DNA from 2 places in the Arthrobacter sp. TS-15 genome. Region 2 is predicted to be linked to the other one. Evidence: riboswitches for the same ligand, from Rfam matches in the RefSeq annotation. Region 2 holds a riboswitch; the other holds the start of a gene.

What was found. A riboswitch is a leader RNA that binds a small molecule or an ion and turns the genes downstream of it on or off. The one in region 2 is predicted to bind cyclic di-AMP.
Region 1: linked by a shared signal. The riboswitch ahead of EU811_RS20195 (C40 family peptidase) and the one ahead of EU811_RS22355 (M23 family metallopeptidase) in region 2 are both predicted to bind cyclic di-AMP.

What each region holds. Positions count from the first base shown of each region.
Region 1 is NZ_SDXQ01000051.1:15,037-19,125, forward strand. Features, by position in the region: gene EU811_RS20190 (NlpC/P60 family protein) at 9-806, opposite strand; gene EU811_RS20195 (C40 family peptidase) at 905-1,648, opposite strand; cyclic di-AMP (ydaO/yuaA leader) riboswitch at 1,653-1,814, opposite strand; gene EU811_RS20200 (M23 family metallopeptidase) at 1,960-2,796, opposite strand; cyclic di-AMP (ydaO/yuaA leader) riboswitch at 2,801-3,012, opposite strand; gene EU811_RS20205 (metal-dependent transcriptional regulator) at 3,224-3,919, opposite strand.
Region 2 is NZ_SDXQ01000067.1:6,523-10,611, reverse strand. Features, by position in the region: gene EU811_RS22360 (SURF1 family cytochrome oxidase biogenesis protein) at 1-647, shown strand, start outside; cyclic di-AMP (ydaO/yuaA leader) riboswitch at 1,074-1,245, shown strand; gene EU811_RS22355 (M23 family metallopeptidase) at 1,249-2,073, shown strand; partial or broken gene EU811_RS22350 (TrkH family potassium uptake protein) at 2,135-3,564, opposite strand; gene EU811_RS22345 (vitamin K epoxide reductase family protein) at 3,687-4,089, opposite strand, start outside.

The DNA of each region.
Region 1 (4,089 bases), on a different contig from region 2:
AAAGTGAATCAGCCGTTGACGCGGATGAAAACCGGGCCGGAACCGACGTTGACGCTGAACAGTGCCGTGGTGGATCCGTTCCATCCACCGTGAACTGCCTGACCGTTGCCCACGTATACAGCGATGTGCGCCTGTCCGGCCAAACCACCGTTTGCGTAGTAGGCGAGGTCGCCGGGCTGGGCTTCTGCTGCACTGACCGTGCGGCCCAAGGAGAGGTAACCTGCAGGCCAGTCGTGGAAGTTGATTCCCACGGCTGCAAGGGAGTTGGTGACCAGCATGGTGCAGTCCTGGGTGACGCCGAGCTGGGCGTAAGCAGCTGCAGCGATGGCTGCGCCGAGTCCGCTGGAAGCCGCCGGAGCTGCTGGAGCGGGGGTTGAGTTGCTGACGGCCACGGTGGCGTTGGCTGCAGGAGCGGCCTTGGCGGCAACCGCAGGTACTTCCTTGGCTTCAACCTTGGCTTCAACCTTGGCCGGCGCTTCTTCCACCACAACGGGAGCCGGAGCTTCCACGGTGGTGACCACGGGACGCTCGTAAGAGATAGCCACAGTGGAGTCGGCCGCGATGGTGGCCTGCGCTACGGACTGGACGTCCAATGTGGACGTGGAGGTCGACTCACGATCAACGTTGGTCTCGGCTGCGTTGGCCGCGATGCCGCTGGTCAGGACCAGGCCTGAAGCTGCGGCGATCACTGCTGCCTGGCGGCCAACGCCACCGGCGTTGGAGCTGACAGCTTTGGCAATGACGGCAAGCGAGCTGGTCTTGGGGGCCTCAGCGCGGTGCCGTGCAAGCTTGTTTGCACTGGTCATGATTTTCTCTTTTCGTATCCGAGCGCCGTTGGGTGCACACGGGTAGCGGGTAGGACCGGCATTGCGGGCATGCCGGCCCACCCCGAGCCGGATTGTTTCTAGCGGAGGGTGTAGAACGAGGAGGTGCCGGTGGACGCTACGGAGTGCAGCAGCGTTCCCTGGCCGGGGTTCAAAGCGCTGATCATCATGCCATTGCCGACGTAGATGCCCACATGGGCTCCGCCGTTCTGCATGACGAGGTCGCCGGGAGAAGGAGTGCTGGTGGGCGTCATAGCCGTCCAGGCGTTCACGCGGGGGATGCTGATGCCTGCCTGGGCGTAGACCCACTGGGTGAAGCCGGAGCAGTCCCAGCCGTTAGGTGTTGTTCCGCCCCAAACGTACGGGGAGCCGATGCCGGTGTAGGCAATAGCAGCAAGGCCGGAAGCAGCTGCGCTGGCAGCCGGGTCCTTGGCCTCGGAGGACTTCGCCGTCACGGCTTCAGGGGCTTCGTCCGTGGTGGCCGTTGCTCGTTCGGTAACCTGCGCTGCGCGCTGGACTACCTTGGGGGCTTCCTTGGTGGCCACGGTGGGGCTCTCGAAGGAAACGGTGGCTGTTGGCTCTGCGGTAACCACTGCCGTTACAACCAGCTGCTGGGTGCTGGAGGCTTCAGTCTTGGAAACATCGGCGTCGGCTGCCTGTGCGGGCAATCCGACGGTGAGGACGAGGCCTGAGGCTGCGGCCAGAACGATGGCCTGACGGCTCATGGTTCCGGCGTTGGTGGATACAGCCTTGGAAAGCGTGTTCAACGGGTTCGTGCGAACCGTTTGGGCGCGATGGCGCGCAGGGGTAGTGCGTGATGACACGTAGGTAGCCTCTCCCAATGCCTGCGAGGTGAGCTGTCGGATTCGGATGGGAGTCATCCGGCCGCGCCGCTTCCAAGGAAGTTTTGCGACTTAACCCCAAGGCCTTCTCACGAAGACCAGAAGTGGTTCCCCCGCCCCTGCCAGACGATTTATGCGAACGGACCTTGAGAGGTGGCAGAGCTAGGCAATCCACTCAAGTGCACCGGCCCCCTAAAAAGCCGATGCGCTCTGTACGCTACAACAGTTGAACGCAAATGTCACATTCAGGTCACGGGGTGTCCCGCACATGCGAGAGGCGACCATCAGATTGGTTAGAGCCAGCCCATGGGGTCTACGACTTCACCGTTGACCTGAACCTCGAAGTGGAGGTGGCAGCCGGTTGAAGCGCCCGTGGTGCCGCTCAGCGCGACGGTATCGCCACGGTTGACGGTTTGTCCCACCTGGACGGTGAAGGACGACAGGTGGTTGTACGTGGTCTCGAGGCCGTTGCCGTGGTCGATCACCACACGGTTGCCTCCGCCATATTCGTGCCATCCGGCGAAAGTGACCTTGCCGGTTGCCGCTGCGTGGACAGCGGTGCCGCACTGGGCAACGAAGTCCTGGCCCCGGTGGAAGTCACCGGCGCCGCCCGTGAGGGGGCTGATGCGGTAGCCGAAGGGCGATGCCGTGGTAAGTGTGTCAAGGGGGCTGGCCATGGTGCCAACGGATGATGCGCGCTGGATGCTTCCGGCCGACTGGGCGCTGAGCAGTTGCTTCAACTTCCCATCGGGGTCAGCGGCAGTGGCGACTGCGGCTCGGCTGAAGTCGATCTTCGCCGACGCGGCCGCGGAAACCTCGGGCTGGCTGCCCGCGGGGGCTGCGACGGCGAGGGCGGACTCGGTCTGGCCCGATTCCGAGGTGGCCATGACCGGGCTGGTGGCCGGCAGGCCGACAGTCAGGGCAAGCCCGGTGGCGGCAAGCGCAACACCGGCCTTCTGCCCGACGCCGCTGGCAGCGGCGAAGTCGGCAACCTGGCGCAGGGGGCTCTTACGGCGGCGCACTTGACGCTCGGTGGCGCGGGGCCGGATCTCCGTGACGACGGTGGCTGGCCGCAGCTCAGCAGCGGGGCCGGACGCGCGGCGGCGACCCCTGACGTTCTGCGATGTCAAACTCTGTTCCTCTCTCAAAAGCCTGCGAAGTTAGCTGTCGGATTCGGGTCAGAGAGTACAAAGACCCGGTCCGCGCGAGGCGCTCACGGCACACAGGTATCCCAAGAGGGACTTGTATACGTGGGCACTTCTGCTGCGGACTTCACCCCAAGGCTGCTTCTTTAGACAGCCGCTTGTGGTTCCCCCGCCTCTGCCAGTGGTGGGTGACACACCTGATCCGCTGGCAGAGCTCGGCTCCGGATCAGGTAACGCTTTGGTATCAGCGCTAGTAAATAACTATAGGGGATTAAGGCCTTCGGTAATAAATTCGTTATCAACAGGATCGGGCTCAGAGCGAGAAGCCCTTATCACTATTTTCGGAAAACCGCAGGTCACGCACGCTAAAAAGTGACAGAAGTGAGGTTTGACACGGCGCTGCCGTCGACACTCAGTTGAGGGATACGAAGACGTGCGCGGCCACCTCGGGCGGCAGCTCCAAAGCTCCTTCGATGCCCGGAACACGGACGGAGATGTACTCGCCGACGCGCTCCAGCGAGACACTTGCTCCGGGACGGATTCCGCCTTCGTCCAATTGGGTCAGGAGCTCCGGCTCAACCTGGATGGGCTCCGCGAGGCGGCTGACCACCACGCGGGTAGCGGCGGCATATCCGTCCATTGCCTGGAGAAGGTTGACATCCAGCCGAGGGAAGGGCTGGCTGGCAAGGCCGCCAAGCGCTTCAAGTCCGGGGATGGGGTTGCCGTAGGGAGACTCCGTGGGGTGTTCCAAGAGCTCGTAGAGCCGACGCTCCACACGCTCGCTCATGACGTGCTCCCAGCGGCACGCTTCATCATGGACGTAGGCCCAATCAAGCCCAATGACGTCGGCCAGCAGGCGCTCCGCGAGGCGGTGCTTGCGCATGACTTCGGTGGCGCGCTTCCGGCCCGCTTCCGTCAGTTCCAGGTGGCGGTCGTTGGACACAATCACCAGGCCATCGCGCTCCATGCGTCCAATGGTCTGGGAAACAGTGGGGCCGGAGTGCCGCAGGCGCTCGGCGATGCGGGCCCGCAGGGCCACAATGTTTTCTTCTTCAAGCTCCAAAATGGTCCGAAGATACATCTCAGTGGTATCGATCAGATCCGTCATCCAGCTCAGCTCTCCTCGAACGCAGTTCCTTGCGTAATCTCCACCGTACCGCGTCCCTGGCAAGGGCGGACGGTGTGCACCGCCGCCCCCTGAACGCCAACCCCCAGCCTAGCTTATTTGGAATTACTCTGGATAATTCCGGTCGCATTCGGTGGGACCGCATTCCACGT
Region 2 (4,089 bases):
CGAAATGGACGACCGTATCCGTGACTGGCCGGTACCTTGGGCAGGACCAGAGAATCGTCAGGAACCGGCCGAACAATTCCGCCGCCGGATACGAGGTATTGGTCCCGTTCCGGGTGAGCTCCGGTGAGACGATCGCGATCAACAGGGGATGGCTGCCGATCGGCAATGACCGGCCCGGATACCCCGACACCGTGCCTGGCCCGCCGACCGGCGAGGTTACCGCGGTCGTCCGGATCAAACCGTCCGAACCTGATCTTGGCCGTGACGCACCCGAGGGCCAGCTGGCCAGCATTGACCTGTCCTATTACGGGAAGCAACTCGATTACCCGCTCATGAGGGGCAGCTACGGGGTGATGGCCTCGGAGTCCCCACAGCCGGCCGTGGCCCCCCAGCAGCTCGCCGCGCCGGCGGTCAAGGAAGGGTCGAACCTGTCCTACGCCCTGCAGTGGATCACGTTCGGGATCCTGGCCTTCGTCGGATTTGGATACATGGCACGGCAACAGGCCCGGATCGGTCGCGAGGAACGCGACATGCCGGACGACGTGGCGGACCCGGTTGAAGCCCTTCAGCAGCCCCGGGCGACATCCCGACCCAAGCGCTCCGGCTCCGAAGAAGAAGACGCGCTTCTGGACTCCATGGGACTCTAACCCCCCGGCCTGGGCAAGGATGACAGCGGCAACCAGGCCGTCACGCCGTCACCGTGAGGAGCGTGCCCGCCTGGTTGTCCGGGCCGATCCGTTGCCGCGGAAACACCGTCCCTTTGGGGAACCATCAGGATCCCTTGCTGGCCCTCGCGTACACCTCAGCACGGGGCAATCGACACAGCTCTGTGCCCGGCACGCCCGGGACCGGAACCATCCGGATGTGGGGTTCGTTGGTGCCATTAGCTGCTCATCTGAAGATACGCACCTATGTAGCTTGGCTTGGGCTGCGAGAAGCGAGACCGGGACAGGCACCAGCGCCCACGCCGCGCACGTAGTGTCACGAAATTGTAACGATGAGGCTTTGCGGCTACTATTAGTTCAGGTTTTTCTGTACTAAAACCCTTGATGCCGCACGCTCAGCCCCGCCGGTGGCATCAAACGACTATCCCTTTTACGGCGGGGGTGGAGGACCCAGAATCGGCAGCCAGCCTGCCTTGGGGTGAAGCCGCGATGTCGGTGGTCAGATGGCCACCGGGGTGCGGCCGGGTATTTCCTTGGCCCGAACCCGACAGCTAACTTCGCAGGCGAACCGAAAGGATCCCCCTTGTCTTCCTTATCCCCCCATGGCCGCCGCCGAAAACCAACCTCCGGTCCCTTGCTTCGCGCGGCCGCCCGGACGACTTCCCGGGTTACGCCGCAGCACCGGGGTGTGCCGGCTGCCGGGCCGCGCGTGAGCCGACGCAAACAGGTCACGGCTGCCGCCACGCTGAGCGTCGCCGCGATTCTGACCGCTTCTCTAACGGCCGCCCACGCCGGACCGGCCCCCGCCGGAGCCGGCCCCGTTGTGCAAGCCTCAGCGGCGAAAGCTTCCATTGCGCCGGTTCAGGCCTCTGCCGGGGCGTCCATCAGCTATGAACGGCCCGCTGTCACCACCGAGCAGGCGCCGTTGCCCGTGCCCGCCAAGACCCAGGGTGCCGCCGCGGGCACGGCATCTCCGACGGCTGTCTCCCCCGCACCGGCTGTTGCCCCCGCTGCTTCCTCTGCCCGGCTCGGCGCGCCGCTGGCCAGCATGTCCGTCACGTCGCCGTTCGGTATCCGCTCCAGCCCGATCAGCGGCTCCGGGGAACTGCATACCGGACTGGACCTCGTGGCAGCGTGCCAGACCGCGGTGTTCGCCGCAGGCAATGGAACGGTCGTGGAGGCGGGTTGGTCACCCTATGGGGGCGGAAACAGGATCGTGGTGGACCACGGCAACGGCTTGAAGAGTACGTATAACCATCTGGCGTCCATCGAAACCTCTGTCGGGGCGACCGTGGCCGCCGGCCAGCGGCTCGCCGCGGCCGGGACCACCGGAGCCTCCACCGGCTGCCACCTGCACTTCGAGGTGCTTTTGAACGGTCAGACAGTGAATCCGCAGGGCTGGATGTGACCCTGGAGGGCGGCACCACTCACCTCGAAGAGGCGCGGCTTGTCGATCGAAGGGCACGCGGCTAACCGATGATCGGTCGCTCTTCGGGAAAGTGGTACAGCTGGCTGCGCTGGCGCAGGGCCAGTGCCGCGGCCAGGGTGACAGTGCCGACACGGCCGGCGAACATCAGTGCCGAGAGCACGTACACCCCGGAGGGCGGCAGTTCGGCACTGAGGTTGGTGCTCAGTCCCACGGTGGCGAAGGCCGAGATGGTCTCGAACAGTACCCTGTCAAGGGAGGCCCCGCTGATCTGCAGGAGCAGGAAGGCGGCGACGGAGACGAGGGTTGCTCCGGCGACGATCACCGAGATGGCCACCCGCATGGTGCCTTGGGGGATGGTGCGGCCGTAGACCTTCACGTCGGCATCGCCGCGTGCTTCGGCCACGATGGCCAGGAACATGACGGCGATGGTGGTCACCTTGATGCCGCCGGCCGTGGACGCCGAGCCACCGCCTGCGAACATGAGCGCGTCGGTGAGGAGCATCGTGGTCGATTCCATCTGGTTCTGGTCCACCAGGTTGAACCCGCCCGAGCAGGTCATGACGGAGGCAAAGAGCGAATGGATGACCTTCTCCCCGCCCCTAAGTTGCCGATGGTCCGGACGTTGTCCCATTCCTTGACGGCCCACAGGACCGTGCCTGCGCCGAGCAGGATGAGGGAGACCTGGATGGTGAGCTTGGTGTGGAGGTTCCACTTCTTCCAGTTGAGCCCGTTTTGCTGGAGCACCATGACCACGGGGAAGCCGAGGCTGCCCAGGAAAACGCCCAGCATCAGCGGAACCAGGATCCAGAGGTCGGTTTCATAAGGGACGATTCCGTCGGAGTGCGGTGTGAACCCCGCGTTGTTGAAGGATGAGATGGAGTAGAAGACGCCGTGCCACACGGCCTGCCAGAACGGTTCGCCCAGGACCAGGAAGCGGGGGGTCAGGGCCAGGGCCAGTACCGCTTCGATGACCACGGAGGTCACGATGACGATCCGCAGCAGCGCACCAACTTCACCGAGCCTTCCGGCGTTGTTCATGGCTTCCTGGGCGATGAGCTTGCCGCGCACGCCCAGGCGCTTGCTGACCATGAGGGCCAGCAACGAGGCCAGGGTCAAGGTACCGAGTCCTCCAACGAAGATGCCCACCAGGATGACGAGTTGGCCGAAGAAAGACCAGTGCGTGGCCGTTGATACCACGGTCAGGCCGGTGACGCACACGCTGGAAACGGCCGTGAACATGGCCTGGTGTAAGGGTGTTCGCTCGCCGGACGCGGCGGACGCGGGCAGGGACAGCAACCCGGTAAAGAGCAGAATCACCACCACAAAGGCGCTGAAGGCGAGGCGGGCCGGGGAGGTGTTGGCGATGTTGTCGATGAGGTCGCGCAGCCCGGTCAGGATTCCCGCTCCCTCGTGGTCCGGCGCACCGGGCCCGCGGGTGGCGGGCTTGGGCCTTGACTGGTTCCGGGCCATGGGCATTCCCTTGATTGGCGGGGCGATGAAGGTTTGGGGACTCTGGGGCCGGACGTTAGAGGTTCCACTTCGTGCAGGGCGGCCAGCGGCAGCGGGACTCCGGCCGCGTGCCCGGGGTCTTCCTAGAACCCGGAGGTGCCAATGAACACGTGTAGGAAGGCGAAGAAGATGGTCGCGGCGGCGGCCACGTAGAGCAGGGCCGTGATGATCCAGCCGGACTCGGCCACGATGCGAGCGGCCCGGGCGGGTATCTTGATGATTCCGTGTGTGAGGTTCCGGGCCGTGACCCAGACGAAGAGGGGAATCATCGCCGCCCAGACGATCATGCAGAAGGGGCAGAGGATGTGGATCGAGTACAGGGCCTGGGACCACAGCCACACAACAAAGGCAAAACCAAGCGTGACGCCGGCTTGGAGCCCTGCCCAGTACCAGGGCGCGAAGGTGGCTCCGGAGAGCAGTGCCATGCCGGTGGTGATGATGACAGCGAACGCCACGATCCCGATGAACATGTTGGGGAAGCCGAAC